3 regions of the Clostridium aromativorans genome follow, and region 1 is predicted to be linked to each of the others. Evidence: riboswitches for the same ligand, from Rfam matches in the RefSeq annotation. Region 1 holds a riboswitch; each other region holds the start of a gene.
What was found. Region 1 has a riboswitch for thiamine pyrophosphate ahead of thiC (phosphomethylpyrimidine synthase ThiC). Riboswitches for the same ligand answer to the same signal wherever they lie in the genome.
Positions count from the first base shown of each region.

Region 2: it holds a riboswitch for thiamine pyrophosphate, as region 1 does, so the genes downstream of both, tenA (thiaminase II) here and thiC (phosphomethylpyrimidine synthase ThiC) in region 1, are expected to answer to the same signal.
Region 3: it holds a riboswitch for thiamine pyrophosphate, as region 1 does, so the genes downstream of both, thiD (bifunctional hydroxymethylpyrimidine kinase/phosphomethylpyrimidine kinase) here and thiC (phosphomethylpyrimidine synthase ThiC) in region 1, are expected to answer to the same signal.

Region 1 covers NZ_JAJJPB010000015.1:75,262-85,939, reverse strand. Annotated here, with positions in the region: gene brxC (BREX system P-loop protein BrxC) at 1-2,714, opposite strand, end outside; gene LN736_RS12080 (DUF1788 domain-containing protein) at 2,735-3,316, opposite strand; gene LN736_RS12075 (G1 family glutamic endopeptidase) at 3,584-4,573, shown strand; gene LN736_RS12070 (DUF3786 domain-containing protein) at 4,795-5,421, shown strand; TPP riboswitch at 5,475-5,574, shown strand; TPP riboswitch at 5,623-5,733, shown strand; gene thiC (phosphomethylpyrimidine synthase ThiC) at 5,815-7,128, shown strand; gene thiS (sulfur carrier protein ThiS) at 7,167-7,361, shown strand; gene LN736_RS12055 (thiazole synthase) at 7,411-8,181, shown strand; gene thiH (2-iminoacetate synthase ThiH) at 8,194-9,303, shown strand; gene LN736_RS12045 (thiamine phosphate synthase) at 9,300-9,896, shown strand; gene LN736_RS12040 (bifunctional helix-turn-helix transcriptional regulator/GNAT family N-acetyltransferase) at 10,159-10,678, opposite strand, start outside.
Region 2 covers NZ_JAJJPB010000026.1:28,588-39,265, reverse strand. Annotated here, with positions in the region: gene LN736_RS15515 (bifunctional enoyl-CoA hydratase/phosphate acetyltransferase) at 1-865, opposite strand, end outside; gene LN736_RS15510 (ABC transporter substrate-binding protein) at 1,073-2,089, opposite strand; gene LN736_RS15505 (ABC transporter permease) at 2,086-2,829, opposite strand; gene LN736_RS15500 (ABC transporter ATP-binding protein) at 2,826-3,581, opposite strand; gene tenA (thiaminase II) at 3,568-4,242, opposite strand; TPP riboswitch at 4,332-4,443, opposite strand; gene LN736_RS15490 (ABC transporter ATP-binding protein) at 4,524-5,132, opposite strand; gene LN736_RS15485 (ABC transporter permease) at 5,129-5,884, opposite strand; gene LN736_RS15480 (ABC transporter substrate-binding protein) at 5,847-6,845, opposite strand; gene LN736_RS15475 (sugar phosphate nucleotidyltransferase) at 7,312-8,373, shown strand; gene LN736_RS15470 (glycosyltransferase family 4 protein) at 8,396-9,556, shown strand; gene LN736_RS15465 (glycosyltransferase) at 9,562-10,678, shown strand, end outside.
Region 3 covers NZ_JAJJPB010000010.1:23,343-34,020, forward strand. Annotated here, with positions in the region: gene LN736_RS18970 (hypothetical protein) at 1-39, shown strand, start outside; gene LN736_RS09260 (amino acid ABC transporter permease) at 64-702, opposite strand; gene LN736_RS09265 (amino acid ABC transporter substrate-binding protein) at 723-1,526, opposite strand; gene thiE (thiamine phosphate synthase) at 1,698-2,309, opposite strand; gene thiM (hydroxyethylthiazole kinase) at 2,300-3,109, opposite strand; gene thiD (bifunctional hydroxymethylpyrimidine kinase/phosphomethylpyrimidine kinase) at 3,149-3,949, opposite strand; TPP riboswitch at 4,082-4,184, opposite strand; gene LN736_RS09285 (amino acid permease) at 4,240-5,640, opposite strand; tRNA gene LN736_RS09290 (tRNA-Leu) at 5,969-6,055, shown strand; gene LN736_RS09295 (TetR/AcrR family transcriptional regulator) at 6,378-6,995, shown strand; gene LN736_RS19195 (hypothetical protein) at 6,992-7,129, shown strand; gene LN736_RS09300 (phosphoenolpyruvate synthase) at 7,089-9,116, shown strand; gene LN736_RS09305 (GntR family transcriptional regulator) at 9,392-10,075, shown strand; gene LN736_RS09310 (CDC48 family AAA ATPase) at 10,541-10,678, shown strand, end outside.

The DNA of each region.
Region 1 (10,678 bases):
ATCTTAGAGAGCTCATTTTTACATTCTCCTTTGAATATATCCATTATTCCATCCTCATCAGAGGGAAGGGACAGAAAATTAAACATATCCCTGCTTAAATCTCTTACCGTATCTACATATTTCTGGCTTACTCTCTCTCTGATCTTCAATATTGTCCTTTCAACATATTCCCTTTTGGTAACATAATGCACTATTTCCCTATCGTTGGGGCTAATTACCTCCCCATTTAATATCACCTTGATACACTGTTTTTTAAACAACTCTATTATAACAGCAGCTATATCTAAACCCTTCCATCCATAAGGAGGGTTTGAAAATTTAGCCAATACAGTTTTAACTGTAACCTGAAGATTTCTGGATGAACTGATCTGTATATAATTTTGTATCTCATCCACCGCTAGTTTATTTGGATTTGTATCTGCAATCTTCATCTGGTTAAATTTTTTATCCACAATATCATAAAGTTCTTTTACACTATTAGTAAATTTTTCTACATAATTCAGCTTGTTGTATTTGGAATTCACCAATATTCTCAATCCACTGTTCATTCTGTCTATAGGATTCTTTTCATTTATATCTACTAAACTTCCATTTATGTATATAGGTGCTTTTTCCATTGACCCTTCTATTAAGAATTTAGCCCTTTTAGCTCTTTCTCCTCTTTCCCTGCTTTTTTTTACCTTGATATCTTCTACGGCAGCACTGGATTTTATACCGCTTTTAATTCTGAGATACTCATCTATCTTCAACATGTTTTCTATTTCATCAAGATATGAATAATCCTGTGAAATATCTAAAATAACGTTACCTTCCCTGACAGATAGAAGTTTTAATTCGGCCTCACTGGAATCACGGGACAGTTCAAAACTTGGAGTTATTACCCTCACTCCTATTTCATTTATCTGAGAACCAATTGTTCTGTCATCTACTATTTTATTAAAAGTAAATTGATACCTTCTCGAATAGGAAAATTTAGCGCCATTATATATATCATCAAAAATGATTTCAGAAATCTTATGTGTGACTTTTCCAATATCCACGGGCATGTTGTTTATTTCCCTATTTACATCCTGTTCATCATTTGTGAGAAATACATACTCTTCTCCATTTTTCTGAATGAGTGTCTGCCTCATAAGTTTCTTCAAAGAAATCTGTACATCTTTTTTTATATGCAATTTATCTGCATCTATTCTATTTACCAACAGTGTAGATATATTTTCTATATTTGCTTTTATTTCTTTTACATACTTTAAAAGAAATAGCAGTTTCAAAACTTTCACGTCAAAGGCATCTAATTTTTCATTTTTTTCTGCATAAATTACAACTGATCTAATGGAGGAGTCCAGAAAGATCTCTATAGTTTTGTAAAAGGAGGAAAAAGGGACAAGCATCCTTGTATCTTCTTCCATATAATCCACCGCAACCTGCTGATATGCCCCCAGCAAACTTCTCTCTCCCCTGGATAGACTCTTACCGGATGCCCCATGTTCCCTCACTCCATTGAATACAGATTGAATGAGATTAAACTGATAGGGTATAAAAGGATAGACTTCTGCAAATTCCTTTTCATTCCTGTAAATTTTCATTTCTGCAGTATCTGATGTAAAAGTCAGCAGGTTTTTTATTATTGATTCCTTCTGCTCATATAACAATCTCAAATAACTTTCGGCAGTATTTTTTTTCCTAAGTATACGTTTTTTTATTACCTCGTCAACATTTGCAGAAGACAGTGAAAGCCGGACATTAAATCTTCCCTGAATTTTAGAAAAATCATTTCCCTTTACTTTTGTAAATTCATCCAGACCCTCCTGTGAAGTGACAACAACCCAGCACTTTCCACCACATTTAGTACCGAGATCTTCCACCAGAGTCTGGAGGTTTAACATGAGTTTTGTATTATCTCCAATATATTGTCCCATTTCGTCTACCATAAATATAACATGATGGTTTTTTCCCTTTGATTTAATGTATTCTTTTACCCTAGATGTAAATTTATCTATGCTAAGTGAATAATTTTCTTCACATTTATTGTACCAATTCCTTGCAGATTTTTCACTCATCTTTGTAGTTTCAGATAACGACTTTACAATTGAATCCTCCTCATAATAAAAATCCTCTCTTGATTCAAGCCATGACTTTCCGGACATCTCTTTAAAAAATCTTTTAAATTTCTCATATACACCGTCTTTAACCATCTGCCGTTCCATATTCGCTATCCATGGCATTGATCCACAAAAACCCTGCATTTCACTAAACACTTTATTAAACACATTTACAATGGCATCTTTATTCGATTTAGAATCCGCCTCTGATTTGGAGTCTATATTAAAAAGAATTACATCGGTCGGGGTATCCCCAGCCAGTTTCATATTCTCAAGAGTAAAATTATCCAATCCCTTGTCACTAAAATAATCAATAGCATTTTTACCATCTATAATTTTATTCTCCAAAAGATAGGATAATATTTTCAAAAGGTGGGACTTACCGCTTCCAAAGAATCCTGAAATCCACACCCCGTTCTTATCCGTATCTTCCAGTATACTGGTTTTATACATTTCAAAAAACTCATCTATGTGTTTCTTTAACTCACTGGTTACAACATATTCATCTAGTTCCTGTTTTACATTTTCATCATCTTCCTGCCCAACTTTGATAACACCTTTTATATCCCTGTCTATTTCTTTATAAAACATATCCTTCAAAATAAATTTCATTTTTTTGTCTCCCCCATAATTCAATACTTATCTATTAATTGAAATGCCCTGTAATAGTTGTCATCTTTTAAAATATTAAACAGCATTAGGGAGCCTCCATCATAGGTGCCTGGAAAAAACATAACAAGAGGTTGTTTTTCTATAACTCTATGCAGGTTGTTTAACACTCCATATGATCCGATTATAGGCCATGATTTTCCAACTCCAGTTAAAAATATTATATCGCTTCCGCCAATCCTGTCTGCTATATACCCTACCATAAGATCATTTTTCAATGTAAGTCTAAGAGCTTTCTTGGTTGCATTTAAAACATATTTGCTTCCTTTTTTTTTCTCCATCTCAAAGTTTTTTTCAAGATATCCCTTTGATTTTAAAATGTTCAAAATAATATCATAAAGGTCAAACTCGATTATATTGAGCCCATAGGCTTTTTTTGCCTTTTCCTCTATAAATTTAACTCTATCCCTAATTAAAAGCTCATATTTAGGATCATAATCAAAAATATAAAATCCTATTTCATCTCCAAGTCCCTTATTCTGTCTGAAATACGGATCAGCTATCCGTGGTAATATTTCATCGATCCTCTTATGTATATCCTTCATATTTTATCTCAATCTCCTACGCGGTCCAATTTTATAGTAATTATTATATCACAAATAATAATACCTTCTACAGAACCTTGTAAATTCAGAACCTGATTTAACCAACAATGAATTTCTTTCACAATAAATATAATTGAAGGCAAAAAATTTACAATATGGTAATATTATTACCACGATTTTGTAATATATTAGCGAGAAACTATTGTATATCAAGTAGTTTTTATATACTCATTTTTTATAAATATAATGGAAGGGGGAAATTAATCAATGAAAAACATCTTAAAAAAACTTCAAATTTTGCTGCTGGCATTATTTGTGGTATTGGGAAGTGGAGCCGGATCTGCAATTGCAAAGGAACAATTCGGCGATACTTACAGAGGCAGCTATATTTTATCAAATTATTTTCCAAAGAGGAATATAACTCATTCAATTTATAACTACCAGCCTCAAAACACCATAAATAGGGTTAATCTTCCAGCTAGCACTGAAAAATCAGGTAATTGGGCAGGCTATATAGCTGTACCTGTTTCCCAGAACAATACTTATACAAGCGTTTCAGGAAGTTGGACAGTACCTAATATTACATCCAATCGTCAAAATGCCTCAACCGCACAATGGATAGGCTTGGGAGGAGTAAATTCTGAAGATCTCCTTCAAATGGGAACTATAGAGGAGATACAAAATGGACAACCTATAGTTGAAGTTTTTTGGGAAAAATTGCCCGATGCTGCCCAGAATATAGTTAGTATCCCAATTGGCTCAACTATCAGTGTAACTATATCCAAGGCTTCGAATTCCACATGGAATTTAACATTCACTGCAACTACGCCTAAAGGAGAAGCAGTAACAAAAACTATATCCACTACCCTTGATTCTTCCTATGAGCAGAAAATAGGCACATCCGCAGAATGGATCAGCGAAGATCCGGCTAATCAGAACAATCAGCTTCTACCTCTAGCAAACGCGGATGAGGTAAAATATCAATCGGCCAAAGTCAATGGAAATTCATTATCTGATTCCAGCAACAAAATTCACCCTGTTGCCATGATATCAAATGGTGGAAATATCGCAATTTATCCCTCTGAGATCGGAGCAGATGGTGAATCATTTACAACAACTACTAACTCCAGTTACAACAATAACATCAACAGTATTTCCAATTTCAGACATAGATCCGATAATTTATCAAAACATATTTCAAGATATCCCGGAGATTATTCTCATTACAGACAACCTGCAGCAGCTGCTGCCTATTAGTCAAAAAAGAAGCCGGATAATTTCATAATCGGCTTCCGTTTTGAAGTGTAAAGCCAAAAAATATTATGTTAAATAACACAAAAACAGCATTATCATTCACAAATATAATGCTGTTTTTATATATATTAAATAGTATATAATTAAAATATCATGTCTCCTGCTTCAAAAAATACTTGATAGAAAAGAGGTGTTTCACAATAGGAAACAAGAAAAACAACTATGTGCTGTGTTATAAGGATCTATGTAAAAAATTCAGCCGGCGTCCCCTGGAAGAAATTGTCCAAAAAAGTGGAGCAAAATATGACGCTGAAAAGAATATGTTCACCTTAAAATACTTTAACAGGGAATATTTAATTTCCTATCCGGAAGGCTCTATTACATTAAAGGATTTTAATCACAACGATCTATCTTATGAATCCGATACGATAATGGATAAAATACTGATCATGAGCTATCTCTGCAGATGCACCAAAAGTGGACTGACCAATAAATGGGTACCCTACAGGGAAATAGAAGGTGTAGGCTGCACCTATGATTTTTTTGCCGGCCATGGTATAGACAAACTTACCAAATACTTCGGAAACAGAGATGAACTATTTCTAAAGGCCGGGAAAAAACTTGATGCTAAAAAACTATGCCTGGGAGATATGTCACTTCAGTTTAACATATTTCCAAATGTGCCCGTTGTACTGGTCTTATGGCTGGCAGATGAAGAATTCGAAGCCCAGGCAAACATCTTTTTTGACTCTTCTGCCTCAAAAGAAATTCACATAGAAGATCTGGCCTCCCTGTGCTCAAAGGCGGCTGACGAATTGATTAGATGTGCAAAACAAGTGGAAAATTTTTAAAAATGTTTACATATATATGGATAAGTGCTATTATATATATGTAAAGTAAATAGAATTGTTTGTGGGGGAACCGTTTCGGTTGAGAAGGTAAAACCTGACCCTTTGAACTTGATGTAGTTAACACTACCGTAGGGAAGCAAATATTTAAAATGTGTATTCGAGGAGTGTTTTCATCAGACACTCCTTTTTTTATTTAAAAATACAATGTTACAGGGGAGCCCATGTTGATAGGCTGAGAGTAAGATACTATCTTTTACCCTTATAACCTGATTTGGATAATGCCAACGTAGGGAAATTTACGCTGTTTTAAAAAACATTCAGAGTTTTTATATCCTATGGGAAGCATTTGCTCCCTATTTTTTTATCCATAAAATCAAGAAGGAGATTGATAAAATGAATTATACAACCCAGATGGATGCTGCCAGAAAAGGAATAGTCACGGAAGAAATACGTATAGTAGCCAAAAAGGAAAATATGGATGTCAAGGATCTCATGCACCTTATGTCCAAAGGCAAAGCTGTCATTCCAGCCAATAAAAATCATAAAAATTTAAGTGCAGAAGGCGTGGGAAAAGGGCTTAAAACAAAGATAAATGTCAATCTTGGCATTTCAAAGGACTGCTGTAATATAGATCTGGAACTTGACAAAGTGAAAAAAGCAATAGACATGAAAGCTGAGGCCATTATGGATCTAAGTTGTTTTGGGAAAACAAGAGAATTTAGAAACAAGTTAGTGGCTATGTCTCCTTCTATGATAGGTACTGTACCCATATACGATGCAGTTGGTTTTTATGATAAAGAATTAAAGGATATAACTGCTGAGGAACTTTTAAGCGTTATAGAAGCCCACGCAAGAGATGGGGTTGACTTTATGACCATCCATGCCGGTATAAATCTGGAAGCAGCACAGATATTCAAGAGAAACCCGAGACTTATGAATTTTGTCTCAAGAGGAGGCAGCTTGATGTATGCTTGGATGAACTTGAATAAGAGACAAAATCCTTTCTATGAATACTTCGATAAAATTCTTGACATATGTGAAAAATACGATGTAACCATAAGTCTGGGAGATGCCTGTAGACCTGGCTGTATAGATGATTCTACAGACGCAAGCCAGATAAAGGAACTCATGACCTTAGGTGAACTGGCAAAAAAAGCCTGGAAAAGAAATGTACAGGTAATGATAGAAGGGCCCGGTCATATGGCTCTTAATGAAATAGAAACCAACATGAAGCTTGAAAGAAAGCTGTGTCATGATGCTCCATTTTATGTACTAGGTCCCATAGTAACAGATATAGCACCTGGATATGATCACATAACAAGCGCCATAGGCGGCGCTATTGCTGCAACTTATGGAGCGGATTTTCTCTGTTATGTAACTCCTGCAGAGCACCTCAGACTGCCTGATTTGCAGGATATGAAGGATGGAATTATAGCCGCCAAAATAGCTGCCCATGCTGCAGACATTGCAAAGGAAATCAAAGGTGCAAGAAATTGGGACAACAAAATGGCTGAGGCCAGAAGAGCACTTGACTGGGAAAAAATATTAGATACTGCAATAGACCCTGAAAAAGCCAGAAAATACAGAAAGAGCTCAACACCTGAAGATAAAAAAACCTGTACCATGTGTGGAAAAATGTGTGCTGTAAGAAACATGAACAAGGTAATGGAAGGAAAAAACATAAATATCCTTCGGGATAAAGACTAGAACATCGATTCCAATTGCTTTTGAAATGAGGTGTAAAAATGACCGTAAATGGAGAAGAATTGGATTTTGCCCCCGAAACGACAGTATCACAATTACTAAACAAATTAAATATAGACGAAAACACCGTTGTAATTGAAGTGGATTTAGAGTTAGTAGACAGGGAACAGTACAAATCCAAAAAATTATCAAGCACTTCCAAAGTAGAAATAATCCGTTATGTCGGAGGTGGTTAGATAATTTACATTATATACAATAAATCAAAATTAAAGGAGATTTTAATTTATGGATGAACTTATAATAGCAAATAGAAAAATAAAGAGCAGGTTCTTTATTGGGACTGGTAAATTTACATCAAATGAAATAGTGCCTGATATAATAAAAAGTTCTGAAGCACAAATTATAACCGTAGCACTGAGACGTATGGATATCCACGCTGCAGAACCAAATGACAACATATTGAATTTTATAGATAAAAGCTGCATACTCGTGGCAAATACATCCGGTGCAAGAAATGCAGAAGAAGCTATAAGGCTCGCACATTTAGCTAAAGCAACAGGATGTGGAAATTGGGTTAAAATAGAAGTTATTTCAGATAGCAAATACTTGCTTCCCGACAACTATGAAACCTTAAAGGCTACTGAAGCCCTTGTAAAAGAAGGATTTGTTGTACTTCCCTATATAAGCCCGGATCTAATGGATGCAAAGAGACTTGTAGATGCCGGTGCCTCTGCAGTAATGCCTCTGGGTGCACCTATCGGGACAAATAGAGGTCTTAAGACAAAAGAACTATTAAAAATTATAATTGACGAAATAGATATACCAGTTGTAGTGGATGCAGGTATAGGGAAGCCATCTCACGCCGCAGAAGCCATGGAGATGGGAGCCGATGCAGTACTTGCAAATACTGCCCTTGCAACAGCAGAAGACCCTGTACTCATAGCCGAAGCTTTCAAGCTTGCAATACAAGCAGGAAGGAAAGCTTTTCTTTCAAAACCCGGTGTTGAAAAAGAAGTCGCCGTAGCCTCATCTCCTCTTACAGGATTTTTAAGATAGGAAGTGTTTAAAATGACCTTTTATGATGTAGTGCAAAATTTAAAAGATTTTGATTATGAAAACTTTTTTAAAAAAGTTACAGACAGACAAATTGAAAAAATAATAGATAAAGAGGAACTGGATAAATGGGATTTTCTGGCGCTTCTCTCTCCTACTGCCGAAAAGCATATGGAAGAGATGGCTCAAAAATCTCACAGACTTTCACTTAAATACTTTGGAAGAAACGTTGTCATGTACACTCCCATGTACGTTGCCAATTACTGTTCAAATAGATGCGCTTACTGTGGATATAATTGTACAAATAAAATAAACAGAAAGGTACTCACTCTCGATGAAGTTGATACAGAAGCAAAAGCTGTACATGACATGGGGTTCAGACATGTAATAATTTTGACAGGAGAATCCAGAAAATATTCGCCTGTTTCCTATATAAGAGATTGTGTAAAAATAATGAACAAATATTTCAGTTCAATATGTCTGGAAATATACTCTCTTAAAAAGGAAGAATACAGAGAACTTGTTGAAGCCGGTGCAGATAGTCTTACTATGTACCAGGAGACCTACAACCAGGAAGTATACTCAAAGGTCCACCTTGGAGGTCCAAAGAAAAATTACAGATACAGACTTGAAACACCAGAAAGGGCCTGCGAAGCTGGTATATATTCCGTAGGTCTCGGCCCGCTTTATGGTCTCTATAACTGGAGAGAAGAAGCTTTTTTAGGTGGACTGCACGGTGCATATATACAAAAAAAATTTCCTGGAGTAGATGTGAATTTTTCAGTTCCACGGATAAGGCCTCATGCAGGTTTTTTCAAAGATCTGCATGAAATAAGTGACAAAAACATGGTACAAATACTGCTTGCACTTAAACTCTTTATTCCAAGATCAGGTACCAACATAACCACAAGAGAATCCAGGGAAATGAGGGACAATCTCATACCTCTCGGTGTCACCAAAATGTCTGCAGGCGTATCTACGGAAGTTGGAGGACATACTCAGGAGAATCCTGGTGAAATGCAATTTGACAACTCCGATAAAAGAAGCTTAACAGAGGTGAAACAGGCAATAATCAAAAAAGGATATTTTCCTGTAATGAAGGATTGGGAACCTATAGCACTATGAAACAAAAGCTATTTATAGTAACGAATAGAAAACTTGTAAAAAATAACAACATGCTTGATATAATAGAAAGTTCAGTACAAGCAGGTGCAGATGCCGTAATTCTACGTGAAAAAGATTTGGACTGTAGTAAAATAATTCAGCTTGCTAAAAAAATCAAAAAGATAACGGAACCTCAAAATGTACCTCTTATAATAAACGGCAATATGGAAGCTGCTCTAGAAGTAAATTCTGATGGATTTCACACAAATTATGCAGATTATATGAATGAACATTTTAAATTCAAGGGTATTTTAGGAGTATCTGTTCACAGCACTTTAGAGGCGGCAAATGTGCAAAAAAAGGGTGCAGATTACCTTCTGGCAGGACACATTTTCAAAACAAATTGTAAAAAGGGATTAGAACCCAGAGGAATTGCTTTTTTGGAAGATATGCTGAAAAATGTTTCAATTCCAATTATAGCAATAGGCGGTATAAATGAAAGCAACATAGATAAATTATTGAAAACTGATATTTATGGTGCTGCTGTAATGTCCCTTGTAATGTGTTCAGATGATCCATATCTTACGACACGAAATTTAAAAGAACATTTTTGAAAAATCAACAATTAAATTTTCCTCACCTACCATAATATGATGATTGGTTATCATAGAAACAGCTTAGCAATATTGAACTGCTAGGCCGTTTCTATACACAATATATGCATTATATTAAATGGATTATTTTTTAGTATAATCAGTTATGCCCAACCTATTTCCGAATGGATCTTCAAATTCTACAGCGCTGCTTTCCACAGTATTAGAATTTATACTGCTGAAAGAGATTCCAAATGCAGGCACTTTCATCGAAGGCAAATGATTATATATATAGGTCCCAACGTTCTTCTTTAATTAGATGGTCTGTCCACGTAGTATTATCAGCTGATTCAGTTAGCTTAAATCCATAATTTCCATAAAGATAACGGGCTGTTTTGAGTACATCAGCAGTCCATAAAAAAATATGCTTATAATTCTTCTCTCTACAAAAATTAATTGCCGTGTCTAAAAGCATGTGACCTAATCCATTATTTCTTTCACTTGGATCAATTAAAAACCATCTAAGCTGCGCTAAAGAAGAATCTGTTTTATCTGCAGCTATAGCTATTACGCCAACGGATTTATTACTTTCTTCTGCAATCCATATATTTTCTAAATCCGGATTATGTTTTTTATGAAATTCAATTAAATATTTCTCAACATAATCTCCAAATATATTACCAAACCCAAACTCCTTTTTATATAATTCTCTATGTTTTTCAATAATGTATTTTATATCACTTTCTCTATATGATCTAATATTGAAAGCTCTTTTACCATAAGACAGTAATTTCATAATACAT
Region 2 (10,678 bases), on a different contig from region 1:
TTTCTTCAGCAGAGGAGCCTCTTGATGTTAAAACAATGGGAACTTTGGCCCCCACAATAAATCCTGCCATTTTTGCACCTGCAGAACATAGTAGAGATTTTCCCAATATATTTCCTGCTGTGATATTAGGAGAGATTAAAATATCTGCATCTCCTGCCACAGGGCTATTGTAACCTTTTAATTCAGCTGATTTCTTGCTCACAGCTAAGTCATAAGAAATAGGCCCTTCTACAATGCAATTTTTGATTTTTCCGTTTTTATTCATTTCCTTTAACAGACCTGCATCAACAGATTCGGGCATTTTAGGATTGACCTTTTCAACAGCGGCTAAAACGGCAACCTTGGGATTTTCATATCCCATAGTAATAAGTGTGTTAACAGCATTTTCAATAATTTGCCTTTTCTCATCCAAATTTGGGTACATCATCATTCCACCATCTGTAGTTACCATTAACTTGTGATAGCTAGGCACTTCATTAAAAACAAAATGAGACATGACATTTCCTGTTTCAAGTCCTTTTTCTTTATTTACTACCGCTCTTAAAATATCCGCAGTCTGGATTTTTCCCTTCATAATAAAATCTGCTTTATTCTGATGTATAAATTCTACAGCCTTCTCTGCTGCAGCATTGTCATTTTCCACATCAATAATCGCACTATTATCTAACTTCTCTTTTAAATTGTCTAAAACTTTCTTTATTTTCACCTTATCACCTATTAATATAGGTTCTACAATATTATTTCTTTTTGCTTTAAATACAACCCTTAAGGTGTGTTCATCCTGTGCAGCAACTACTGCTGCCCTTCTTTTTTCTTGGAAACCCTGAACATTTTTGATCAGTTCTGTAAAATTCTTAAATATCATGTTTTTCCTCCTCCAACTCTTGTACAAAACATTCCTGACATACTATTTTACGATAATTACAATGAGCAAATATTATGCCAGCGTTCAAGCTTGTTACTAATTGGTATTTTAACCTTAAAAAAATTACAAAAAACTGATAAAAGGGTTAATAGGTACTTATTATTTAACCCTATTAACCCTTTATATATTAGATACTCCTCTTTCCCATCATTTATCATTTTCCAGAACATTCACATAAAAATCCTCAGCATTTACATCTTTTTTTAAAAGTCCCTGTTTTTTAAGCCAGTTTATATTGTTCTGCCATACGCCTTTATCCTGACTCAGAAAAGGCTCATTTTTTGATTCCATCTTAGGCAAAAGTATACTCAAACTTTTCTTTTCAACAGCTTCCTTAAGAGGAAAACTGCCTTTTTGTTGATTGTCCATGAGTATTTTCAGGGCCTCATCCGGATTATTTTTGGTATACTCAAATCCCTTCTGGGCGGCCTTCATAAATTTTTTAATGGTTTCAGGCTTTTCCTTTAGAGTTTTATCGCTGGTTACAAGTACTTCTTCATAATAATTTGGGACTCCATATTTGGAAGGATCAAAATAATTTACAGGATGATTTTCATTTTCCATCATGAGAACTTCATGATTTATAAGTCCACCTGTAGTGGCATCTACTTTTTTAGTTACCATGGATGACAGAAGATCAAATCCTACATCCACCATCTTAACAGTATCCGGATTTCCACCATCTTTTTTAACCATGGTCTTTACGTACTCGGTATTCAGCGGATTCCCTGAATAGCCCACGGTTTTTCCCTGAAGATCCTTAGGTGAATTTATATTATTTGACTTCAGTGCTATTATAACATTCAAAGGTGTATGTACTACCGCTCCAACAGATTTTACAGGTACTCCCTGGTTAGCTCTTGCAATTACAAGATCCGGCTGATAGTAAATCCCAAGTGTCGCCTTTCCTGCTGCTGGAAGAGTGAGTGGATCTGTAGGATCCGACGGAAATTTTATATTCACTTTAAGTCCTTCCTCTTTAAAATACCCTTTCTCAATAGCTGCATATATAAAACTGTGTATGGCGTTTGGATACCAGTCAAGCACCAAATCCACGTTTTCAAGCTGTCCATTGCCATTTTGTGATGATTTACTGCCGCACCCTGCTAAACCCACCAACATTAAGACTGACATTATAAAAGCTAAGATCTTTATTTTCCTCAAATTTCATTCCTCCCCTTTACTATTTTATTTTCGAGTATGCTTATAATTTTAACCATAATCAATGCGACTACAGACAATATTACAATAGGTGCAAAAACCCCAGCACCGTCCAGCTGTGTCATCATTCTCTTACTAAAATATCCAAGTCCTGCCTGGGCTCCCAGCCACTCACTTATGGCTGCACCTACCACACTCAATGGTACTGCTATCTTAAGGGCGGAAAAGAAGTAAGGAAGTGATGCTGGAAACTTCAATTTTATAAATATATCTCCTTTGCTGGCACCATAGGTAAACAGAAGTTCCTCCATATCCCTCCTAGTGGAACGAAGTCCGTCATATACATTTATGGTTATTGGGAAAAAAGTTATGAGTATGGTTACCAGCACTTTGCTCCATATGCCATATCCAAACCACAGCACAAATATAGGAGCAAGTGCAGTTATGGGCACTGTCTGCGTTACAATTACAATAGGATAAAGAGCTCTCTGTACTCTTTCACTTATATTCATAGCCGCAGCAAGAAGAACCCCAAATACTATGGATATTCCAAGCCCTTCAAAAGTCACAGCAAGGGTAGCCGGCAAATGTACCAAAAATAAGATGTCCTTCAGCTCCCATATTTTTTTCACAATTGCTGTAGGAGATGGGAGGATGTACATAGCATCTATATATCTGGCAATTGCTTCCCAGACTGCAAAAAACAACAGGCATATTATTATGGAGGATCTGTATTTTTTCACAACCTTATCCCCCTTTTAAGTTCTTCTATAAGCTGTGCCTTTATCCTCAAAATATCAGGATTGTCAAGCATATCTCTTGTTCTGGGATAGTTTAAATCAACCTTTATTTCCTTAAATTTTCTTATAGGACTTCCATCTGTTACAAATATTCTTGTAGACAAAAAAAGTGCTTCCTCCACATCATGAGTTATAAACAATACAGTCTTGTTTAATTTGGACCACTTATCCAAAAGCCATTCCTGCATAGAGAGTCTTGTTATTGCATCCAGTGCACTAAAGGGCTCATCCAAAAGGAGCAGTTCTGAGCCTGTAAGAAGAGTTCTTGTAAAGGCTACCCTCTGGCGCATACCTCCGGACAAATCCCTGGGATATTTATCTTTATATTTTTCCAGGCCGAAACTTTGCAGCATTTCTTCTGCCTCGTTCCTGACCCTTTTCATATCTCCACCTTTGATCTCAAGGGGCAGTGAAGAATTTTGAAGTATGGTTCTCCAGGGTATTAAAAGATCATTCTGAGGCATATATCCTATGTAGCCCTTTCCCAAAACGTTTATATTTCTGCCCTCTAAAAATATATCTCCTTCAAAAGGTCTCTCCAATTTGCAGATAAGCCTGAACACAGTGCTTTTTCCGCATCCGCTGGGACCCACTATACTTATGAACTCCCCTTTATCTACTCTGAAACTCAAACTTTTTATTATAAAATCCGGGTCTTCATCATATTTAAAGCTTATATTTTTAAATTCCAGCACAATTACATCCTCCTGTCATAGCCATATCCCAAAACATACTTTCATATTTACTGGTATTTATAAAAATTTCTTTCAATCTCTCAAATTTCTTTTCCGATATATCTGCAGTCAACTGATCAAACAGTTCAATCAGCCACCTCGTTTCCCTTTCGTAATCTTCTGAAGAGTACCCCCTTATCCACTGTCCATAAAATTTATCTTCCACGGCTCCCTCTATTTTACTCAGTCTTTTACCAATCAAAAGATAACTCCACATACAGGCTAGAAGGGAAGCTGTTAAATCCATCAGATCTCCCATCTGCGACACTGACAGCATGTAATTTGTATAGGAAATATTTTCAATGGCAGCTTCGGTATTCTCTATATTCTCTTTTCTTATGCCCAATCTTTTCATATAATTTCTATGTATATTCATCTCTCCATTCAATATATTGTCCACCATCTTCGAGAAACCCCGCATGATACTCTCATCTTGGGCTTTAACTATTCCAAGTGCATATACTTTTACATAATCCAGAAGATATATATAATCCTGAATCATGTAAAATTTGAATTTCTCCACATTCAAACTTCCATCTGCTATTCCCCTTATAAAAGGATGCTCGTAATAAGAATCCCATATAACCTTTACACTATCATATAATTTTATAGATGTTCTCATACAATCCCGCCTTTTCAATTCACAATGCACAATTATTCTCATAAAAAAGGTACAAACTTTTAAAAAAATGTTTGTACCTTTATCGACTAAATTATATTGCAACCTCTTCCTACGCTGGCATTGACCAGATCAGGTACAACTAGGGTCTAAGGATTCAATCCTCACTCTCAGCCGGTAACACCAGCACCCCTGGGATATATAAAACTATTTAATTTTATATATTGCACAGACACCAATTATATTACTACAATAATTGAAATTAATCAATATTTCCGTCGTATTTACTCTAGCGAATAAATTACATTACCTAGTTCTCTGGCTTCTTCTTTATCATGAGTCACCATTATAACTGTTCTTTTATTTTCCCTGTAAAGCAATAAAAACTTCTCTATTATGTCACCCTTTAACCTATTATCCAGGCCCTTAAAAGGTTCATCCATCAGGAGCAGATCACTTCTATAGGCAAAAGCTCTGGCAAGTGCAACTCTTCTCTTCATACCTCCACTTAATTCCCCGGGAAATTTATCTCTGCAATCTGACAGTTCCACCATATTTAAAAATTTATTTACAGTCGATTCTATTTCATCTCTATTCATTACAGATTTTAGTACAAAAGCCACATTTTCATATACTGTCAAATGGGAGATAAGCCTATCTTCCTGAAAAACATAAGACAATCTATCGCTTTTCAAATATACCTGTCCATCATAATCTTTTTCAATTCCACTTATAATATTTAAAAGAGTGGTTTTCCCACAGCCCGAGGGTCCAAATATAACTGTAATTTTGTCCTTTAAAAAGCTAAGATTTAAGTTTATAAACACAGGAAGTTTCCCATAGGATTTGTTCAAATTTTTAATTATAACTTCATATTTACCATCATCTTTCATATAAACGTCCTCTTTGATAAATAATACTTAAATATCTTTTCGAAAGCAAAACTCAGTATTACAACTACAATAGTCCAGGCAAACAGTTCAGGGGTCTCAAGTGTGTTCTTCGAATTCAAAAGATTCAATCCTATGGAGTAATTAGGTGTACTCAATACCTCTGATGCCACCGAAACTTTCCATCCAATTCCAAGACACATGAGTATACCTGATACAACATAATTTTTTATACTTGGAAGATATATATCTTTTAATAAGTATTTTTTCTTAACCCTATACACACTCGCCATTTGAATTAAATTTTTGTCCACCGACTTTATTCCCTGAATTACATTCGTATATACTATTGGAAAACATATTAAAATAGCTGTAAAAATAACTACATAGGATGAAGTAAACCAAATTAAAGCTATAATAATTATAGACATAACGGGAGTCGCTTTCATGGTAATTATAATGGGATCCAGAATTTCCTCTATAAATTTATTCAAACCTGCGGCTACTCCCAGCACAATGCCTACAATTATGGATATTAGGATTCCTGAAATCACCCTTATTATGCTATTAAAAACACTTTTCCAGAAATAAATTCCCTTCGCCAGAATAAAAAGTGTTTTTATAACTTCAAAAGGTGATGGCAAAATAAGGGGATTATTTATAAAAAGAGAGCAGAGCTCCCATATAAACAGCCAAAACAATAGTATGCATGATCTTCTAATTGTCCTTGTCTCCAATGTAATAGAAATTTTCATCTGGTACCTTTCCTCCAACAGATTTTGGATCACTGTCATATAAAACTTCATAAAACTTCTGAAGAATTTGTTTTCCATCTTTGGCATTTATAAATACTATATTGCTGCCTGGGATAGCCATTTCAGCCACTTTAGTTTTTGGTATTATGCCATATTTTTCAATAAGCTTTCCTGCCTCTTGCTTATTGGAATTTACAAAATTCACAGATTCCTTATATTTATTTAAAAAATTATCTAGATCTTTTCCCCTTTTATCTATAAAAGATTTTCTAAAGACAACAGTACCCATAGCCAGCTTACTCTGTCCATTGGAGGCCTTATCCCATTCCTTAGTAAGATTTATGGGGACTTGCAAACTACTGTCTTTCATCTTTGTAGTAGTTACAAAAGGCTCCGGAAGTACTGCCAAATTTACTTTTTTAGATGCCACTGCTGCCGCCAGATCGCTGTGATTCATCTTATAGTCAACAATTACGTCCTTCCCTGGTTCCAGACCGTTTTTTCTCAATATGTAGTTCAATATGAATTCAGGAGTAGCACCTTTATCACTTGAATAAATGGTTTTCCCTCTTAAATCCTCTATGCTCTTTACTGTACTGCCATTTTCAACAATATATAAGACACCTAAAGTATTTATTCCAACTAGTCTCACTGCACCTTTAGTTTTATTATATAAAATAGAAGCCAAGTTAGAAGGGACTGCTGCCCCGTCTATCTCTCCATTTATAAGTTTTGATGTTATCTGATCCGGTGAATCATATAAGGTTATGCTGTAATCCTGCTTATCTTCCATAAGTTTTGCCATTCCCATCCCGGTAGGGCCCTTCAAAGCCGCAATTTTAATTGCCTGTTTTTTAGGCTCAGATGAAGTACTGTCGGATCCATTGGAACAACCTGCTGCAAATAAAGTTGATACTATAAGTACTAATGCCATAATAAATACACTTATTTTCTTTTTCATAAAAATCCCCCTTAAACAATATAATTTTGTAAACATAGTTACTATTCTTTACTTTATTATAACATTATTTTTAAATTCCAATTACAGTGAAGTGCTAAAATTAAAAATAGAGAATTAAATAACCAGTAAAGGAAAAATTTGTTGTTGACATAATAATATTATTATATTACAATATGTTTATTAGCAATTCATGGCAGTAAATAGTGATAATATCGTGATGATTTGAAAAACTCTTAATTTCATAGCTGTAAATTCATATCTTAAACTGGTCTTTCTACTATATACAGAAGACTCAGCAATAGTTATAAATGCTACCTGAAGATACTATTCATGAATATTATATGCTTTCCATTAATATATACAATTATATGTGATAATTTAAATTTACTTGATAGATAACATTCTTTATAAAATAAGAGTGTTTATTCAATATAAGAAATTTAATTAACATAAGGGAGGAATCAACATGAAAGCATTACTTTTAGCTGGGGGTAAAGGTACCAGACTAAGACCTCTAACAAACAAGTTGCCAAAACCCATGGTTCCAATTATGGGAAAACCGCTTATAGAAAGGGTGATAACAAAGTTAAAGGAAGCTGGAGTAACTGAAGTAGTCCTGAGTACGTGCTACAAATCAAATTACATTAAAAATTATTTGGATAATGGTTCAAAATTAGGAATAAAAATAGATTATGTATCTGAGGATATTCCCCTGGGCACAGGCGGTGCCATAAAAAATTCCGAAAAATTTTTTGACGATACTTTTATAGTTTTAAATTCTGATATAGTAAATAACATATCCTACAGAGAGCTTGTACGATATCATAAAAAAAAGAAAGCCTCAGTTTCCATAGCTATGACAAAGGTTAAAGATCCTTCTCAATATGGAGTAATAGAATTTGATAAAAATAATTATATAAATGCTTTTAAAGAAAAACCTAAAGAAGGGGAAACAGATTCAAAATGGATAAATGCTGGAGTCTATGTATTTGAACCAGATGTCTTTAAAGAAATTCCAAAAAACAAAGTGGTTTCTGTAGAAAAGGACGTTTATCCTCTATTACTTAAAAAACATTACAAAATGGCTGCTTATAAATACAACGACTATTGGATTGACATTGGAACTTTGAAGAAATATATACAGGCACATATAGATATACTTCACAGCAGCTGTGAAAAATTTATAAAAAACAATAATATTTCAGATATAAAGAACATAATCTTTAAAAGTAAAAATGTAAAAATACATCCAAATGCAAAAATAATAGGACCGGTGTTTATTGGCAATAATTCTATTATAGACTCCAATGCCCAAATAGGCCCTTACACCGTTATAGGAAACAATTGTCTAATAGACCAAATGAGCACCATAAGTAGAAGTATACTTTGGGATAGAATAAAAATAAACGAGAATGTAAATATAACAAATTCTGTAATAGGCTCAGATTGCATTATAGACAAATATTGTAACCTTCTCAATACAGCCTATGTTTCAAAGGATTATGATAATAATCTGCTTGCTATATAAGAAAACTAAAGAGGTGATACCATTGGATAAAAACATAATTTTTTTAAGTACTTATCCACCCAGGGCATGTGGAATAGCTACTTTTACTGCTGATTTAATTAAAAATCTGGGAGATGCATTTCCCTCTAACAATTATAAAATAGCTGCTGTCAATGACGAAAATTATAAATATGGGAATGACATATGGTTTACTGTAAATCAATTTGATAGAAAAACCTATATACATCTTGCAAATTTGATAAATAATTCCGATACGAATCTAGTTGTAATAGAACACGAGTATGGAATATACGGTGGAGACTGCGGGGAGTATTTACTGGATTTTATTAGGGGCTTAAAAATTCCTTTCATAACAACTTTTCACACCATACTGTCAAATCCAAATGAAAAGCAGAGGGAAATACTTAAAATACTGGGCGGTAAAAGCAAAAAAATTATTACCATGGGAGAAAATTCCATAAAAATTTTAAATCAAGTATATGATATACCGGAAAATAAAATCATAGTAATACCCCATGGAGTACCGGATATTACTGTAGAAAATAAAGATGTTTTAAAGAGGAGTTTGGGGTATGATGGCAGAAATATCATAAGTACTTTTGGGCTCTTAAGCTCCGGAAAAGGTATAGAATACGGCATAGAAGCTATAAATCAAGTGGTTAAAACCCATCCTGAAGTGCTTTATCTAATACTTGGTCAGACTCATCCTTGTGTAAAAAAAGTTGAGGGAGAAGCTTATAGAAACAAGCTGCAGAATTTAGTTTCAAAATTTCATATAGAGAACAACGTAAAATTTGTTAACAAATATCTTACCAAGAGAGAAATAGTACAGTATTTAACTTTATCAGACATATATATGACACCATATTTGGCAAGTGAGCAGGCCGTAAGTGGTACACTGGCCTATGCTGCTGGATATGGAAAAGTAATAGTATCCACTCCCTATAGATATGCAGAGGAAATGTTAAATGACAATAGGGGAATACTTGCAAAATTCAAGAATTCAACTTCCCTAGCCCAGGCTATAACATATTTACTAGACAATCCAACAGTCATGAGAAACATGGAAAAAAATATGTCTAACTTAGGTAAAAAAATGAAATGGCCCTATGTTGCAAAACAATATGAAAATTTATTTTTAAATACAATTAAAGCTAGTAAAATTACAAAACAGGTGGTGTAAATTACATGCGTATTTTTGAGGAGGAACATTCAATACCTATTTTTATAATGACTGATGATACTGGAATTATTCAGCACAGTGTATTTTCAGCGCCAGATCCAAATTCCGGTTATACTACAGATGACAACTCGAGAGCTTTAATTGCGGCTGTAATGCTCTATGAAAAATTCAAAAGTAAAAAATATTTAAAATTAATCTTCACATATACTTCCTTTTTATTATATGCTCAAAACAAAAAAGGAACTTTTAAAAATTTCATGGATTATAATAGAAACTTCATGGAAGAAGAAGGATCTGAAGACTGCTTTGGAAGATGTTTGTGGGCACTGGGATATACCTTTAAATCAAAAGGTGTACCAGAATCCATAAAATCTGCAATTTTAACTATGATATATAGGGCGATTCCCAATATATCTTCATTAACTCACATGAGAGGAAAAGTTTATTCCCTGCTGGGACTAAATCTTATTTACAAAGCTCTTCTGGAGAAAAAACACTCTTCAATAAGTAACGAGCTTCTAGATAAGTATTTGAATGGCATTGAAATTGTAGAGGTCAACAATACCCCAATAAGAAGCACGGACGATCTAATTGATATTTTAAAAAACGAGATAGTAGAAATATGTCAATACCTTATGGATAATTTTCAAACTCATTCTGAAAATTCCTGGCATTGGTTCGAGAATAGCTTAACTTACGGAAACGCCATACTTCCCTTGAGTTTATTAAAAAGCGGAAGCACTTTAAATAACAAGAGCTATTTGGATACAGCAATTGAGTCTTTAAATTTTTTAGAAAAACTCTGTTTTGCAAAAGATTATTTCAAACCTATTGGCAGCAATACCTGGTTTAAAAAGGGAGATGCAACTCCCTCCGAATTTGACGAACAGCCGCTAGAGGCATGTGGAACATGTATCATGTATACAGAAGCCTATAACATATTCAAAGATCAAAAATATCTGGATAAAGCCTATGCCTGCTATGAATGGTTTCTTGGAAAAAACTCAAGCGGCAAAACTCTGGTAGATGAATTCACTCATGGAAGCTATGATGGAATAATGAAGAACCATGTAAATTTAAATGAAGGTGCTGAAAGCGTGCTTGCAAAAATAATAACTGAAC
Region 3 (10,678 bases), on a different contig from region 1:
GAAAAAAAAGATAAACCACACCATGTTAGTAGTAGATAAAGGTGTGATTCTCATTACAATTAATTAATCGATTGAATATTTTTTTTCCAGGTGCCTGAAGGCAATTACCAAAACTGAAGTTATAACTAGATATATTACAGCAGCTATTATAAAGGGAGTAATGGTAAAATCACGGGTCACTACTTCCTTTGCTGCTCTTAAAAGATCCCCAACTCCAATAGTTGCAACTAATGCAGAATCTTTTATTAGATTTATACTTTCATTGCAAACAGGAGGAAGTACATTTCTGGTAGCCTGTGGAATTATTATCTTTGTCATAGTTTGGTAATAACTCATTCCCAAGACCCTGGAAGCTTCATACTGACCCTTGTCTATGGATTCAATACCAGCTCTGAATATCTCTGCTAAGTATGCAGCATAATTTATAGTAAAAGCAAGTCCGGCAGCAGCTAGAGGAGATAGTCTTATGCCAATTACAGGAAGACCAAAATAGGCAAAAAATAGCTGTAAAAGTAGAGGAGTTCCTCTAAAAGCCCAGGTGTACAAACTTAATATAGTTTTTAGTGGCTTAATTTTAGATATTTTACCTATTGCTACTATACATCCTAAAGGTATGGAAAATACAGCAGTTATAAGAAATAATTCTCCAGTTATTAGACTTCCCTTTAATATAAATCCTGTAATGTCCATAAGATTATCCAATTAAATCACATCCTAACTTTTTATTTTGCTATTATATCTTTACTGAACCACTTTTGGGATATCTTATCTGCAGTTCCATCTTTCTTCATAGAATCCAGTGCTTCATTTAACTTATCTTTAAAAGCTGCATCGCTTTTTCTAATACCAACACCATAATCTTCTTTCCCAAAATTGTCATCAAGTATTTTATATAATCCGGGTTTTTTCTGTAAATAATATCTCCCGACAACCTCATCTACCACAACAGCATCAATACGTCCCTGGTTTAAATCCAGTAGAGCTTCTGTATTATTTGAATATTTTCTCACTTCTTTTAAGGATTTTGAAGTGGCGGTATCCGACTTCAATGCAGTTTCACTGCTGCTCCCAAGTTGAAGTCCTACGGTTTTACCTGATAAATCTTTCTTAGTCTTTATATTTGAGTTGTTTCTCACTACAATTATCTGTTTGTTTTGAAGATATACTTTTGAAAAAGATATCTGCTTTTTCCTGTCTTCTGTTATGGTTAGACCGTTCCATATAACATCTATGTCCTTGTTGTTTAGACTGAGAATAATACCATCCCATTCTACAGGCTTAAAGACTACATTTACCCCCATTTTCTTTGCAGCGGCTTTGGCCATGTCTATGTCAAACCCTACGATTTGACCTTTTGAATCCCTAAATCCCATTGGGGGGAAACTGTCGTCTAGGCCAACTACAAATTTACCCTTTGATTTTATGTCATCCCAGGATGTATCTGTTTTTTGAGATTGTCCACATCCTGAAAATATTGATGTCACAATAAATACCATGATTGCTAAAATACTTAATTTTTTTTTCATTTTAATTGCCTCCCTTTTATATAAATCAATTACAATAAATATTATAATTTACCGTGGTAAATTTGTAAACTGATAAATTAAAAGTATATAGAGCTGTTAAGTGTGAAAAAATGCTGATTGAATTGTAGTTTGACTACAATTCAATCAGCATTTGATAACTTTTAATAAATACTATTTAAGTAGAGCTTTTGCAGCAGCCTTTATATCATTCTTTCCTAAGATAGCAGAAATTACGGAGATGCCATCCACTCCAGTAGATAATACATCTTTGAAATTCTGCTCATTAATTCCACCTATGGCAACAGCAGGTATGCTTATACTATTGTATATTTTACGTAGACCTTCTATACCTATTGGCGTATCTATATCCTTTTTAGTTCCAGTGAAAAATATAGTTCCTATTCCAATGTAATCTGCACTATTTTTTTGTGCATCTACAGCTTCTTCCACAGTACCTGCAGATATTCCTATTATTTTATCTCTGCCCAATATCTTTCTGGCTGCGACTAAGGGCATGTCGCTTTGACCAAGATGTACACCATCTGCATCTACAGCTTGAGCTATATCCAGTCTGTCATTTATTATGAAAGGAACTTTGTAATAATCAGTAACTTCCTTAATCTTCAGTGCTAATTTGTAAAATTCCCTTGTGGAAATGTTTTTTTCTCTTAGCTGAACCAAAGTGACGCCGCCTGAAATTGCATCTTCTACAGCTTTGGATAGATCAATATTTTTTAAAAAACTTCTGTCTGTAACCAAATATAGACTATAATCTATTTCCATACTATTTTGGCACCTTCTTTTAATTTTTCTTCACTTAACTGATATATGCAGTCTATGAGCTTAACTCTAAAGCTTCCAGGTGTATTTGCTGCTTTAAAGGCTTCTTCTCCAGCTATATTCATTGAGAGTATGGCATTTACAGTAGCTGTGAATTTATCTTCAGATGCTCCACAGGCAGCTCCGCAAAGGGCACCCAGCATACAACCGGATCCAGTAACTTTAGTAAACATTTCTGTGCCGTTTTCAATTACAGCACTTCTTTTACCATCTGTTATGAAATCCTTTTTACCGGTGGCAGCAACTGTGCACTTGTATTTTTGAGATAAAGCTATGCAGCATTCTAAGGCACCTTCTCCAGTATCAAAGGAATCTACACCTTTTACATTGGAGGATTGTCCTGCCAAAAATTTAATCTCTCCTATGTTTCCCTTTATGACATCAATTTTTCCAACCTGGAGTATTCTGTTTATAACTTGAATTTTTTTTGGCACGGCGGCACAGGCTACAGGATCTAATACTACGGGGATATCATGGATTTTTGCAGAAGTGCTGGCTAAAACTGCGGCTTGTTCCTGCTCTTTATTAAGAGTTCCTAAATTTATGTACAGGGCAGATGATAATTTGACAAAATCAAAAACCTCATCATAGGCCTCACACATAGCAGGGGAGGCACCATAAGATAGGAGAATATTTGCACAGTCATTTATGGTAACATAGTTGGTAATACAGTGGACAAGAGGTATTTTATTTCTAACCTCTGATAATATTTTTGTTACTTTGTCTAGATTTATATTGTTCAATTTTTTAACCCCCTTTAAGTTTAAAAATAATTTCTTCTATTAAAAAGTTATACCGGCTTTTTTATAAACTTCTATAAAATGTCCAACAGGGCCAACTCCATGACCAATGGGAAATGAATTTTCTATTGCCTTAGTTATATATTGCTTTGATAGGTTTACTGCCTTTTCAATATTGTGTCCTTTGGCTAAATAGGAAGCTATAGCGGAAGATAAAGTACATCCTGTTCCATGAGTGTTTTTAGTGTTTATTCTATGACCTTTAAGGGATAATACCTTATTATCGTGAAGCAAAATATCATTGGCATCATTGCATCTATGGCCTCCCTTTACGAGTATGCTCCTTGCACCCAGTTCTTTTATTTTAAAAGCTGCACTTTCCATATCTTTTTCATTTTTAATTTTTAGTCCGCTGAGAACTTCTGCCTCTGGAATATTTGGAGTTATTACATCTGCAACATTTACCATAGTTTTTATTGCTGTTTCTGCTTCAGGTTTTAAGAGAGAATATCCGCTTTTTGATATCATTACCGGATCGAGTACTATATTTTTGGCCCTATATTCTATTAAGAGCTTTTTTATTACAGATATGGTTTTACTATTTGAAACCATTCCGATTTTTACTGCATCTACTTCGATATCGTCAAATATGGATCTTATTTGAGCCTCCACAATTTCAGGAGTTACGTCCAGTACATCTTGTACACCTATAGTATTTTGGGCTGTAACGGCAGTGATTACACTCATTCCATACACGCCAAGTGCACTCATGGTTTTTAAATCAGCTTGTATTCCCGCACCACCTGAGCTGTCAGAACCTGCAATTGTCAATACTTTTTTCATTAAAAACACCTCTAATTTTGTATTTGTTTAAGCAACTCCAAGGTTCTAAAGAAGCTAGGAGTGCTGGCAGTGATAGACACCGTATAAATATAAAAGGTGTATGCGGAAAAGCATACACCTAATAAAAATCAAAAGTCATGTGAAATTGCTTCCCTACGCCAGTTTTATCTGGATCAGGTTCAAAGGGTTAGAGAATATCTCTTCTCAGCTATATAAAGCACCCCCACAGCCTATTTTATTTTAAACTCATTATACTACCTTGATAAAAATTTGTAAATCAATTTTAAATTTTATTCTTCTGGTTCAGATTTTGTAGGATTAGAGGTCTTTTTATTTAAGCCAAGTATAAAATAGAAAGCTAGTATAAGTAAGAACCAGAAACATCCTACAATAAGAGCAATCCTAGTATCTGGGCTAAAAGCTAGCATTACGATGACGAAAGCTAAAAATGCCAGTACAATCCAGTTAAGATAAGGATATCCAAACATTGGAAAATGCAACTTTTTTATTTCTTCCGGAGTAAGTCTTTTTCTAAACTTCATCTGTGCTATCAGTATAATGCCCCAAGTCCAAATTGCACCAAGTGTAGCTACACTTGTAATGTAAGTAAATACCTTTCCAGGTACCAGAAAATTAAGAACAACTCCAATTAACATAAAAAATGCAGAAATCAAAATGCCAGTAGCTGGAACATGGGTTTTACCAAGCTTACTAAACTTTTTTGGTGCTGTTCCCTGCAGGGAAAGATTGTACAGCATACGTCCAGTACTGAAAATGCCGCTGTTACAGGAAGATAAAGCTGCAGTCAATACTACAAAGTTTATAATACCTGCTGCTGCAGATACACCCAATTTGCTAAATGTTAAGACGAAAGGACTTCCAGTTGTACCAAGGGTATTCCATGGATAGAGTGACATTATTACAAAAAGTGCACCTACATAAAATATAAGTATTCTCCAAAGTACTTTGTTGATAGCTGACGGTATCGTTTTCTCAGGATTCTTTGCTTCACCTGCTGTAACGCCTATGAGCTCTGTGCCCAGATAAGCAAACATAACCATTGTTACTGCAAGCATAGGTCCCCATCCACCTTTAGGGAAAAATCCTCCATGTGTCCATAGATTTGAAATTCCGATAGGTTTTCCACCATTACCGAAACCAAATATAATCATGAGCAACCCTAGTACTATTATTGCAATAATTGTAACTACTTTGATAATTGCAAACCAGAATTCAAATTCACCGTAGGCTTTTACTGCAATTAGATTTACGCATGTCATTATAATAAGTGCTGCCAGTGCAGGTATCCACTGAGGCATAGTTGGAATCCAGAATTTAACGTATACGCCTACAGCTGTAATTTCAGCCATACAGGTTACCACCCACATAAACCAATAAGTCCATCCAGTCATATATCCTGCCAATGGACTTATGAATTCATTGGCATAGGCGCTAAAGGATCCGGAAACAGGATAGGAAGTCGCCAACTCACCTAGAGCTCTCATTATGACAAACATAGCTAGTCCAGCTATAATGTAAACCAATAGAATTGCTGGCCCAGCTGTTTGAATAGCAGTAGCAGAACCTAAAAATAGCCCTACGCCAATTGCTCCTCCCAGGGCTATCAATTGAATATGACGTTCTTCTAAGCCACGCTCGAGATTCTCATTTAATGCATCTTGTTTACTCATTGTGTTCCTCCTTAGTTGGTTAAATAAACCTTAGGATAATTACTTTAAAATTATTTAATTTAAAAATTTATCACCTTCTATGGCTATCATACATTATTTAGAATATTCTCAACTAAATAATAGCATATTTTCATTTACATAACAACTAGTATTTAAAATTTTCATTGAATTTACAATTATTTTAGATTTAAATAATGTTATTTAAAAAATATAAAAATAGTAAGATAAAAGTCATATACTGTTTCACAATATGAATATTATTATAAATTTGCTTTTATACTGCCTCTTGACCACAGGTGATATTTGTGATATTATACTTTTGTCACTTGCCGAAGTGGTGGAATTGGCAGACGCAACGGACTCAAAATCCGTCGATAGTGATATCATGCGGGTTCGACTCCCGCCTCCGGCACCATAGATGTAGAACAAAAAGAACACTTTGGAATTTTCCAAAGTGTTCTTTTTGTTCTATTCTTAAAAAATAGAACAGATCAAAAGATCAATGTGATTTCTTTAAAATAATGTTGACCTGGTCGGTTCATGAGAATATAATATTATATAAACCGATTCGGTTTATATAATGATTCTAAGGTTCTTAAAAAAAAATTTTCTCATAGGTAAATCACTGCAAGCCTTAGAATTACCTCATCCAGGCGCGTAGCAGTGTTTATCTCTCTTTAAAAAGTCAACAATATTAGCAATAGTAGCATTTGGATGAATTTTGAGAGGTGAGCTTTTTGAAAAAATTTTTTAATTTGCCTGTAGAGAAGCAAAATAAAATCATAGATGTAGCACTTAAATCCTTTGGTAAAAATGGCTATAAGAAAACTTCCATAGGGGACATTGCTGCTGCAGCAGGAATTTCAAAATCCATGGTGTTTCATTACTTTGGTACAAAAAAAGCTTTGTATTTTTATTTAATTGAGCTATGCGACAATATTATTATGAAAGAAGTTGATGAAAAATTTAATTATAAGGTTACTGATTTCTTTGACAGAATTAAGCTTTCATCTAATATTGAAATTTCTGTTATGAGGAAACACCCTGCAATTCCATCCTTTTTAACAAGCATGTATTTTGAAAATGACGGGGAAGTAAAAGGTGATATAAAAACCATTATTCTAGCAAAAGGTGTAGATTTTAGGAACAAAATTGCTTTTGATGGTGTAGATTTTTCAAAATTTAAGGAGAATGTTGATCCAAAGCTTGTTATAAAGATACTTCTTTGGCTTACTGATGGATATATGAATCAATTGTCAAATAGGACAGCAATAAATTATGAAGCTTTTTTTAAGGAATTTGAAGAATGTATTGATTTACTCAGAGACAATCTTTATAAGGAGGAATATGTATGAATCCCTATGTGTTGGATTTCAGCAACATTGATAAATCAGATCTACCTTTAGTGGGCGGTAAAGGTGCTAATTTAGGAAAACTGTCTAAAATCAATGATATTATGTGTTCCAGAAGGTTTTTGTATAACTACTGAAGTCTATAAAAAAATTGTCTGTGACAATTCTGAATTTAATAGCGTAAATGATCAATTATCTTTTTTAAAGATAATTGACAAAAGAAAAATCAGTGAATTCAGTAAAAAGGTTCGGGAGATTATAGAACAGATACCTATCCCGATGGAGATTATAGAAGAAGTCTTGCATTACATTTCAAAGCTTGGCGAGAAAAATGCATATGCAGTGCGTTCAAGTGCTACGGCAGAAGATTTGCCTCTAGCTTCTTTTGCTGGTCAGCAGGATATCTATCTCAATATTAAGGGAATGAATAATATATTGAAATATGTAAAAAAGTGCTGGGCGTCACTTTATACGGACAGAGCGGTAATTTATCGTATACAAAATAATTTTGATCATCGAAAGGTGTATCTCTCTGTAGTAATACAAAAAATGGTTTTCTCCCAGGCCTCAGGGATAATGTTTACTGCAGATCCTGTAACTTTCAACAGAAAGGTAACATCTATTGATGCAAGTTTTGGCCTTGGTGAAGCTCTTGTATCAGGTCTGGTTAATCCAGATATCTATAAAGTGAGAGAAGGAAAAATACTGTATAAAAAGATATCTATCAAAAAACTCGCTGTTTCGGCACTGCAAAATGGTGGTACAAAAGGGAAGGACATTGATACTGCAAAGCAAAATATACAGACCCTTCGGGATGAGCAAATTTTACAACTGACAAATATAGGCAGAAAGATTGAGAATTATTTTGGATGTCCACAGGATATAGAATGGTGCCTTTGTGAAGGTAAATTTTATATTGTTCAAAGTAGGCCTATAACTACATTGTATCCTGTACCATCAGAGGCTGTGGATGGAAAAAATCATGTATATATTTCATTTGGGCACAGACAGATGATGACTGAAGCCATGCGGCCACTAGGAATATCTCTTTTTCAAACTTTATTCAAGCAGATGGTTGGCACTCCCATGAATGAAATGGGCGGAAGGCTTTATATTGATGTATCCCGTGAACTTTCCTCGCCATTTATCAGGATGTCTTTTTTCAAAGGAATGGATGCGGTAGATGTCTTAATGAAGAATGCTCTTGCTGATCTTGTAAAGCGAAAGAATTTTATCAAGACTCTGTATAGGAAGAAGACAGCTATGGCTTCAAAATCAATGTGGCTGAAATGGATACTATTTACTATAAAAGATTACAGAGCAAACAACCCTGCTATTCTCAGCAATATCAAAGCTTTTGGACCAGGTGCCCACAGTATGAAATTTGAACAGAACTTGATAGAGGCAAAACAAAAAAAACATGAAATTATAAACCGTCTTGAAAGATTGCACGGTGGAAAGGGAAAAGCAAGGAAGTTCAAAAAGGCAGTTAGCGTCCTGCGCAATTATGCCGGTTATCGTGAGTTTAACAAGTATGTTTTGGTGTGGTATGACTGGATTATTAAACAGACATTTATGAAAGAAGCAGATGCTTTAGTCCATAAGGGTATAATACAGGAAAGAGAAGATATATATTATTTGACTTTTGAGGAATTTAGAAAAGTTGTTGAGGCACATGAAATAGATTACAATATCATAAGTAAGAGAAAAAAAGATTATAAGACTTTTCAAAAACTTACGCCTCCACGTGTTATAACCTCCGAAGGTGAGATCATAACAGGGCAATATAATAGGGATAAAATACCTAAAGGTGCTATGGCGGGAGTACCTGTTTCATCTGGAAGCGTTGAAGGCCGGGCACGTGTTATTTTAAGAATGGAGGATGCGGATATAGAGGAAGGCGATATACTAGTTACAAAATTTACTGATCCCAGTTGGACTCCGCTGTTTGTATCCATCAAAGGTTTGATTACTGAAGTAGGTGGAATGATGACACATGGAGCTGTTGTTGCAAGGGAATATGGTCTGCCTGCAGTGGTAGGTGTTGAAAATGCTACGAAATTGATCAAAGATGGACAGAGAATAAGGCTGAATGGGGAAGAAGGATATGTGGAAATTTTGTAATGGGGTGCATAATAAATTATTTGGAGATGAATTTTAATGAGAATAATTTCCGTTTTGATATCATAGGTATTTTATATAGTAACTTTTTCGGCTGCATTAATTATTTATGCATAATTTTTTTGGAATGGTGCATTGTGAACTGTGAATTAAATAAAATGTATTTAAAGATAAAGATAGTATAATTATATTCCACTTGCATTTAGTATACCATGGGAATTATAATTAATTATGGGATATGAGAATTATATTAAAAAAGATTTAAGGGGGTAATGCAAGTGGAATATCAATTTTCACCCATAAGATTTGATAATAGGGGATATATTCGAGATTCGGTATTTTCTATTTTACGTAATGCCATACTGGATGGAAAATTAGAGCCAGGCCAACGATTAGTGGAGCGCAGTATTGCAGAACAGTTGAAGATAAGCAGGACTCCAGTACGTGAGGCAATCCGTCAACTCCAATATGAAAGGTTAGTAACATATATTCCACGTAAAGGTGTAGTAGTTTCTGGATTTAGCAAGGATGATATCGAGGAAATTCAACTTATTAGAACTACATTAGAGGCATTGAGCTGCAGCATTGCGGCTGGAAAAATCAATGATGAAGAATTGGACTATTTGAATTCAATTGTTAATCAAATATCAGATGAATGTGAAAAGGAAAATAACGGAAAGTTAAGCATGCTGAATAAAAGGTTTCATGAATGTATATGGAAAGCAGCAGATAGCCCACATTTATATTATTTTATAAATACACTCTGTGAATATGTTAATAAATTCACCCATTTGACCTATACTAAGCCTGGTAGAATCCAAGAAGTTATATTAGAGCATAGAGCAATAGTTAATGCTTTACAAAAACATGATAGTTCTGCTTCTTATGAAGCCATGAAAAAGCATGTAGAGAAATCTGGCCAGATATTTCTTAAAATGGCTTATTCAAATAAGAATAGTTAATGATGTCATTTATATGCAGTGAATATGTTTAGAAGTAAGTTACGGGGATTGGCGATTTTAATTGATAAAAAAGAGTTTGTTAAATAATAAATTTTCTGAAAATTTATTGAATTTATTATTTAAGGGTGCTATAATAAAGTTGGAAAAATTAGTTGTAGAATATAATGGTAGGAAATAAGGATTAAGTGTTGATATAAATTATGGTAATTAATCAGGTAAATTTATAATAAGATGAAAGGTTTATTGTGTTAAAATGGTATACGGTATACCATTTTAACACAAATTAAATCGCTACTATTGAATATTAAGTTAATTTGTCAAAAATAAAAAAAGTTATAGAGTAAAGGAATAATGAAGCATTAAAAATATATATTTTATCGTAAAATGGTATACCGTATACCATATATTAAAAATTTTGTCTAAATTCGATTGGCAGTTGCTCAAAGTTACTGGGAGGTTAAGAAAATGACTGAGTTTGATTCTATTAAATTAAAAGTTAAAGAGGGATTGGTAGAAGATTCCCGTAAGGGCATTGTTAGAATGAATCGAGAGGATATGGAGCAACTAGGAGTAGATACGGGAGATGCTATAAGTATAGAGGGT